Regions from separate parts of the Streptomyces sp. SGAir0957 genome, predicted to be linked through region 2. Evidence: riboswitches for the same ligand, from Rfam matches in the RefSeq annotation. Region 2 holds a riboswitch; the other holds the start of a gene.
The links. Region 2 has a riboswitch for glycine ahead of gcvT (glycine cleavage system aminomethyltransferase GcvT). Riboswitches for the same ligand answer to the same signal wherever they lie in the genome.

Region 1 (4,065 bases), 4.1 Mb from region 2:
GATGCTGGCGAAGATCGCCTCCGAGGAGGCCAAACCGGACGGGCTCGTGCTGATACGGCCCGGGACCGAGCGGGCACTGCTCGGCCCGAAGTCCGTACGGATCCTGCCCGGCGTCGGGCCCGCCACCGGGGACCATCTGCGCCGGGCCGGGATCCTCACCGTCGCGGAGATCGCCGAGGCGGGCGAGGACGAGCTGGTGCGGCTGCTCGGGAAGTCGCACGGGGCGCATCTGTACGCGATGGCGCTGGCCCATGACGAGCGGCCCGTGGTCGCCGAGCGGGACTCCAAATCGGTGTCGGTCGAGGACACCTACGACGTGGACATCCACGAGCGGGTGAGGGTGCGGGGCGAGGTCCAGCGGCTCGCGGACCGGTGCGTGGAGCGGCTGCGGGCGGCCGGGCGCTCGGGCCGGACCGTCGTCCTGAAGGTGCGCCGCTACGACTTCTCGACGCTGACGCGCTCCGAGACGCTGCGGGGGCCCACGGACGACCCCGGGGTGGTGCGGGAGGCTGCCGCGCGCCTCCTGGAGGCCGTGGACACGACGGGCGGTGTGCGCCTGCTCGGGGTCGGGGTGAGCGGCCTCGCCGACTTCACGCAGGAGGATCTGTTCGCGCAGGCGGCTGCCGCCGAGGAGGAGGTCCGGGGCGGCGCGCAGGACGCGGTGGAGGCGCCTGAGGAGCGGCCCGAGCCCGTGGAGGCCCCGGCCGCGTCGGCCGAGCGGCGCTACATGGCGGGCCACGACGTGCGGCACGCGGAGTACGGCCCCGGCTGGGTCCAGGGGAGCGGCCTCGGGCGGGTCACGGTCCGCTTCGAGACCCCGTACGAGGCGGTCCCCGGCCGGGTCAGGACGTTCCTGGTCGACGACCCGCAACTGGAGCCGACGGAACCGCTGCCGCTGGTGGAGCGGGCGGAGGAGGCGGAGGGGGCCGAGGTGCGGGGAGCGCACTGAGCGGGAGTGGCCCAGGCCGATCTTCGCTGAAAGAGGCAGCAAAGCCCGGCGGGCCGGTGCGCGGCTGCGGTGCGGTGAGAGCCGCTGGGGAGGCGGGGCGGCGCCCGGGCGTACAGGGGTGAGGCCGCCCGACCAGCCGCCCAGGGGTGCGCCGGGGGAGTCGGCGGCAGGGGCCGGGCCGCTGTCCCCGGGGGCGCCAGGGGCGTTGAGGGTGCTAGGGGCGTTCGGTCTCTTTGCCCGCGATGGTGCCGAACTCCGTGTCCGGCGGGGCCGGGACCGTCGTGTCCAGGCCGTAGTGGTGGTAGAGCTGCAGTTCCTGCTGGGGGGAGAGGTGGCGGCCCACGCCGAAGTCGGGGGAGTCCTTGATCAGGGCGCGGTCGAAGGGGACACGCAGGGTGCCGTCGACGAGTCGGCTGGGCGCCAGGGGGATGAAGGCGTCGCGGCTGAAGAGACCGGTGCGTATCGCGGCCCATTCCGGGATGCCGGTGGCGTCGTCGAGGTAGACCTCGTCGATCGTGCCGATCTTGGCTCCGGTCCGGTCGAACGCTTTGCGGCCGATCAAGGTGCGCGGATCGATGTCGGTCTGCACGGGCCCTCCAGCAGGTCGCGACTCGTCGGGAAACGCTACAGACTCGCTCGAGCGGCGACGACGAACAGGTCCGTAAGCGCTACGAAATCGGTGGTAAGCACTACGAAAGAGCACATCGGGCAAGGCGGCCACTCGGGGGCTGCGGTCATACTGCCGCTGGTACGCTGGCAAGCGGCTGCTGACCCTGTGCGGGAGAGTCTCCGACCGAGGTCGGAGGCGCCGAAGGAGCAAATCCTCCCCGGAATCTCTCAGGCCCACGTACCGCACGGACGAGGTCACTCTGGAAAGCAGGGCGGGGGCGCGTCTCCCACCCTCACCGACGGTGAAAGCCGGTGTGCTCCGTGATCGTGCGGGGCGGGCCGGTGAAGCTCTCAGGTTGAGATGACAGAGGGGGAGGCCGTCCGGGCACCCGCGCCGTGGTGCCCCTCGCAGGTCGTAGTGACCAGGAGGCCTCCGCAATGACCGCCAACCGCACTCCGCTCTCCGCGCTCGAACAGGGCATCCCCTTCGAGCAGCGCCACATCGGTCCGGATGACGCCGCGCAGGCCAAGATGCTCGCGCAGGTCGGCTACGGCTCGCTCGACGAGCTGACCGCCGCCGCCGTGCCGGACGTGATCAAGAGCGCCGAGGCGCTGGAGCTGCCCGCCGCCCGGACCGAGGCCGAGGTCCTCGCCGAGCTGCGCTCCCTCGCCGACCGCAACCAGGTGCTCGGCTCGATGATCGGCCTCGGCTACTACGGCACGTTCACCCCGCCCGTCATCCTGCGCAACGTCATGGAGAACCCGTCCTGGTACACGGCCTACACGCCGTACCAGCCGGAGATCTCGCAGGGCCGCCTGGAGGCGCTGCTCAACTTCCAGACGATGGTCGCGGAGCTGACCGGCCTGCCGACCTCCGGCGCCTCGCTGCTCGACGAGGGCACGGCCGCCGCCGAGGCCATGGCCCTGTCGCGGCGCATCGGCAAGGTCAAGGACGGTGTCTACGTGGTGGACGCCGACGCGCTTCCGCAGACCACCGCCGTGATACAGACCCGGGCCGAACCGACGGGCGTCGAGATCGTCGTCGCCGACCTCAGCGACGGCATCCCCGCCGAGGTCGCGGAGCGCGGTGTCGTCGGCGTGCTCGTCCAGTACCCGGGCGCCTCCGGAGCCGTGCGCGACATCAAGCCCGTCATCGACCAGGCGCACGAGCTCGGCGCCATCGTCACCGTCGCCGCCGACCTGCTCGCCCTCACGCTGCTGACCTCGCCCGGCGAGCTGGGCGCCGACATCGCCGTCGGCACGACCCAGCGGTTCGGCGTCCCGATGGGCTTCGGCGGCCCGCACGCCGGTTACATGGCCGTACGGGAGAAGTTCGCGCGGTCCCTGCCGGGCCGGCTCGTGGGTGTCTCCGTGGACGCCGACGGCAACAAGGCGTACCGCCTCGCCCTGCAGACGCGTGAGCAGCACATCCGCCGCGAGAAGGCCACGAGCAACATCTGTACGGCACAGGTACTGCTCGCCGTCATGGCCGGCATGTACGCCGTCTACCACGGCCCGGACGGCCTGCGCTCCATCGCGCAGCGCACCCACCGCTACGCCACCCTCCTGGCCGCCGGTCTGACGGCGGGCGGCGTCGAGGTCGTGCACGGCACCTACTTCGACACCGTGACCGTACGGGTGCCGGGTCAGGCCGCTCAGGTGGTGCGGGCCGCGCGCGAGCGCGGGGTCAACCTGCGCCAGGTCGACGCCGATCTCGTCTCCGTGGCCTGCGACGAGACCACCACCCGTAGCCAGCTGCACATCGTCTGGGGCGCGTTCGGCGTCGAGGGCGACGTGGAGGCGCTGGACGCCGAGGCCGCCGACGTACTGCCGGAGTCGGCGCTGCGCGGCGACGAGATCCTCGCGCACCCGGTCTTCCACCAGCACCGTTCGGAGACCGCGATGCTGCGCTACCTGCGCAAGCTCGCCGACCGCGACTACGCGCTGGACCGCGGCATGATCCCGCTGGGCTCGTGCACGATGAAGCTGAACGCGACGACCGAGATGGAGCCGGTGACCTGGCCCGAGTTCGGTCAGCTGCACCCCTTCGTCCCGGCCGAGCAGGCGCAGGGCTACCTGACGCTCATCACGGAGCTGGAGGAGCGGCTCGCCGAGGTCACCGGCTACGACAAGGTGTCGCTCCAGCCGAACGCCGGTTCGCAGGGCGAGCTGGCCGGGCTCCTCGCCGTCCGCGGCTACCACCGCGCCAACGGCGACGAGCAGCGCACCGTCTGCCTCATCCCGTCCTCCGCGCACGGCACCAACGCGGCGAGCGCGGTGATGGCCGGCATGAAGGTCGTCGTCGTGAAGACCGCCGACGACGGTGAGATCGACGTCGAGGACCTGCGCGCCAAGATCGAGCAGTACGCCGACCAGCTGGCCGTCCTCATGATCACGTACCCGTCGACGCACGGTGTCTTCGAGGAGCACGTCGCCGACATCTGCGCCGCCGTGCACGACGCGGGCGGCCAGGTCTACGTCGACGGCGCCAACCTCAACGCGCTGGT
Region 2 (4,065 bases):
GTGACCGGACGGCACAGCGCCGCCCGGTCAGGTCATGAAACCAGCTTAAGCGGCGATGTCGGCACCGACTTGACGGACGGTGTTCACGGGTGCCGTTCGTAGAACGGACGTACGCGTGTGCGCAGGAAGTCGGCGACCGGATCCTGGGTGACGTCGAGGAAGACGAGGTTGACCGGCCAGGGCGCCGGGGCCCGGCCGAGCGCGCGGCCCAGGGCGTCGAGCGGCAGGTCGCGGGCGGCGCCCTCCCACTGGGTGAGCTGGACGCCGATGAACAGCGAGGGTGCGGCGTCCTCGACGACGGCGAGGCAGCGGTGGGCGCTGAGCACGGTGCCGGCCGCGTCGAACTCCTCGCGCACGGCGGCCAGGAAGTCGACCGGATCGTCCTGCCAGTCCGGCTCGGAGAGCACGACGCGGCCGCCGGTGGAGGGGCCGTCGAGCGGGGTGCGGCCGCCGCGGGCCAGTTCGGCGACGGCGGGCGGCGGCAGCGGTATGCCGACGGCGCCGTCCGGGTTCAGGGCGATGCCGACCTGGGCGGGAAGCCCGCGCGCGAACTCGACGGCCGGGGCCACCGTGCAGCTCATCCGGCCGCCGGTGACCTGCATGAACTGCTCCTCCGAGCTGAAGACCGGCACATACGCCTGGCCTCCCAGTTCGAGGGTCGGCAGGTCGAGGTCGCGGCTCTCGGCCGAGCCGCCCTGCGGCAGGGGTATCCAGACCGGGCTGCGGCCGAGGACCTCGACGATGCGCGCGCCCGCCCCTTCGACGCCGAGCGCGGCGGCGAGGACCTCCTCCAGCTCGTTGGCCGGCCAGCTCCGCGTGGGCTGGGGGTGGGGGTGGGCCTCCTCGTGGAAGCGCGCGTCCTCGTGAAATGCCGGGTGTTCCATAGCCGCCGACGATAACGCCTGCCCCGGCGGGGGTTACTTGCGGAAGGTGATTCCGCCGAGGGCGTCCGTCGCGGCCCGGTCCAGGAGCACCGCCGACTCGATGCCGGTGGGCAGTTCGCCGCGCTCCGTCGACGTCACGAGGGCGCCGACGGCCCGGCGGTGGCGGGCGAAGGCGTACCGGGAGACGCCTCGGCCGCGCGCCAGCTGGCCTTCGAGGGCGAGGGTGGGCGGCACGTCGAGGAGGACCAGGTGGACGGCGGCGCCGCGGCGCCGGGCCGCTCTGATCACCCAGCGGCGCACCCACGCCTGGGTGCCGCAGTCGTGCACGACGACGCTGGCCCCCGAGCGCATCGCCCGCCGCAGGCCCAGATAGTGGGCGACGCGGACCAGCGGGCGGTACAGGACGTAGGGCACGGAGCGCGGCAGGCGGGCGGCCCAGCGCTCCCGGGTGTCCTGGGAGTCGACGCGGACGACCCTGACGGCCCGGCGCATCAGCGTGGACTTGCCGCTGCCCGGGAGACCGGAGAGCACGACAAGGTCACCCGCCGCGAACCGGATGCGCCGCGGTGTCCTGCCGCTCCGCCCGCGTAGGTCCCGGACCGTGCGCTGTCGCGGGATCCGCACCGTGATCGTCCTCCCCGTTCCGGTCACGCCGTGTCTGCCCGGCAAGTGTAAAGAGAAGGTAATGCCTGGCGCCGGGTTTCCCTGTTCCGCGGTCGTGCGATGATGTGCGCGCCAGACCCACACAACCGCATACCGGCCGCTTGAATCCGCGCGGGAGAGTTCCGGGACCACCAGGCCGTCAGGCCATCGGGAAGAACAGGTACCCGGACGCCGAAGGAGCAAGTTCCTCCCTTGAATCTCTCAGGCCCCGTACCGCGCGGGCGAGGCACATCTGAAAAGCGGGCCGCCCCCAGACGTACGGCGGCCCCACCCAAGGTGCAAGCCATGACCTCACGTACGCGGGGTCGCGGCGAACCTCTCAGGTTCCGATGACAGATGGGGAGGGCCTCCGCCACGGGGGACCCCTCGCCACCGCCGTCCACGCCCGGGAGCACGCCATGACCGATACCCCGCAGACGCCCCGCACGACCGCGCTCGACGCCCTGCACCGCTCGCTGGGCGCCACCATGACCGACTTCGCCGGCTGGGACATGCCGCTGCGCTACGGCAGCGAGCGCGACGAGCACAACGCCGTACGGACCAGGGCCGGGCTCTTCGACCTGTCCCACATGGGCGAGATCACCGTGACCGGGCCGCAGGCGGCCGAGCTGCTGGGCTACGCGCTCGTCGGCAACATCGCCACGGTCGGTGTCGGCCGCGCCCGCTACACCATGATCTGCCAGGCCGACGGCGGCATCCTCGACGACCTGATCGTCTACCGCCTCGCGGACACCGAGTACATGGTCGTCGCCAACGCGGGCAACGCGCAGATCGTCCTCGACGCCCTCAGCGAGCGCGCCGAGGGCTTCGACGCCGAGGTCCGCGACGACCGCGACGCCTACGCGCTGCTCGCCGTGCAGGGCCCGCACTCCCCCGCCATCGTGAAGTCCGTCACGGACGCCGACCTCGACGGGCTCAAGTACTACGCGGGCCTCCCCGGCACCGTCGCGGGCGTCCAGGCGCTCATCGCGCGCACCGGCTACACCGGCGAGGACGGCTTCGAGCTGTTCGTCGCCCCCGCCGACGCGGAGAAGCTGTGGCAGGCGCTGACCGCCGCGGGCGCCGAGCTCGGCCTGATCCCGTGCGGCCTCTCCTGCCGCGACACGCTGCGCCTGGAGGCGGGCATGCCGCTGTACGGGCACGAGCTGACCACGGAGCTGACGCCGTTCGACGCGGGGCTCGGCCGGGTCGTGAAGTTCGAGAAGGAGGGCGACTTCGTGGGACGCGAGGCGCTCTCCGCCGCCGCCGAGCGCGCCGAGACGGCGCCGCCCCGCAAGCTCGTCGGCCTGGTCGCCGAGGGCCGTCGCGTCCCGCGCGCGGGCATGTCGGTGGTGCGCGAGGGACAGGTGATCGGCGAGGTCACCTCCGGCGCCCCGTCCCCGACCCTGGGCAAGCCGATCGCCATGGCGTACGTGGACGCCGCGCACGCCGGGCCGGGCACGCCGGGCGTGGGCGTGGACATCCGTGGTACGCACGAGCCGTACGAGGTCGTGGCGCTGCCGTTCTACAAGCGCCAGAAGTAGTACTACAAGCGCCAGAAGCAACGAGCAGGGCTTCTTCACTCGCCGACCGCTCGCCCCACCGTCACCCGCACCCTCCCGCGTACAGGAGAATTCGTCTCATGAGCAACAACCCCCAGCAGCTGCGTTACAGCAAGGAGCACGAGTGGCTGTCGGCCGTCGAGGACGGCGTCGCCACGGTCGGCATCACGGAGCACGCGGCCAACGCGCTCGGTGACATCGTCTTCGTCCAGCTCCCCGAGGTCGGCGACACCATCACCGCGGGCGAGACCTGCGGCGAGCTGGAGTCCACCAAGTCGGTCTCCGACCTGTACTCCCCCGTGTCGGGTGAGGTCACCGAGGCCAACCCGGACGTCGTCGACGACCCGTCCCTGGTGAACTCGGCCCCCTTCGAGGGCGGCTGGCTGTTCAAGGTCCGCGTCTCCGAGGAGCCGAAGGACCTGCTCACCGCCGACGAATACACCGCGTTCTCCGGGAGCTGACCACGATGACCGACAAGTCCGTACTGAACGAGTCCCTGCACGCGCTCGACCCCGAGGTCGCGCAGGCCCTCGACGCCGAGCTGCACCGCCAGCAGTCGACGCTCGAAATGATCGCGTCGGAGAACTTCGCCCCGGTCGCCGTCATGGAGGCGCAGGGCTCGGTCCTCACCAACAAGTACGCGGAGGGCTACCCGGGCCGCCGCTACTACGGCGGCTGCGAGCACGTCGACGTCACCGAGCAGATCGCGATCGACCGGGTCAAGGAGCTGTTCGGCGCCGAGTACGCCAACGTGCAGCCCCACTCGGGCGCCTCCGCGAACCAGGCGGCCCTCTTCGCGCTCGCCAAGCCCGGCGACACGATCCTCGGCCTGGACCTGGCGCACGGCGGCCACCTCACGCACGGTATGCGCCTGAACTTCTCCGGCAAGCAGTTCAACGTGGTCCCGTACCACGTCGACGACAACGGCCTGGTCGACATGGCCGAGGTCGAGCGGCTCGCCAAGGAGCACCGCCCGA

Region 1: linked by a shared signal. The riboswitch ahead of gcvP (aminomethyl-transferring glycine dehydrogenase) and the one ahead of gcvT (glycine cleavage system aminomethyltransferase GcvT) in region 2 are both predicted to bind glycine.

Annotation. Positions count from the first base shown of each region.
Region 1 covers NZ_CP027293.1:7,004,714-7,008,778, forward strand. The annotation lists gene C1N81_RS36590 (DNA polymerase IV) at 1-949, shown strand, start outside; gene C1N81_RS36595 (PRC-barrel domain-containing protein) at 1,164-1,538, opposite strand; glycine riboswitch at 1,718-1,812, shown strand; gene gcvP (aminomethyl-transferring glycine dehydrogenase) at 1,997-4,065, shown strand, end outside.
Region 2 covers NZ_CP027293.1:2,862,319-2,866,383, forward strand. The annotation lists gene C1N81_RS17700 (enhanced serine sensitivity protein SseB) at 84-884, opposite strand; gene C1N81_RS17705 (AAA family ATPase) at 918-1,535, opposite strand; glycine riboswitch at 1,650-1,773, shown strand; gene gcvT (glycine cleavage system aminomethyltransferase GcvT) at 1,946-3,070, shown strand; gene gcvH (glycine cleavage system protein GcvH) at 3,169-3,549, shown strand; gene glyA (serine hydroxymethyltransferase) at 3,555-4,065, shown strand, end outside.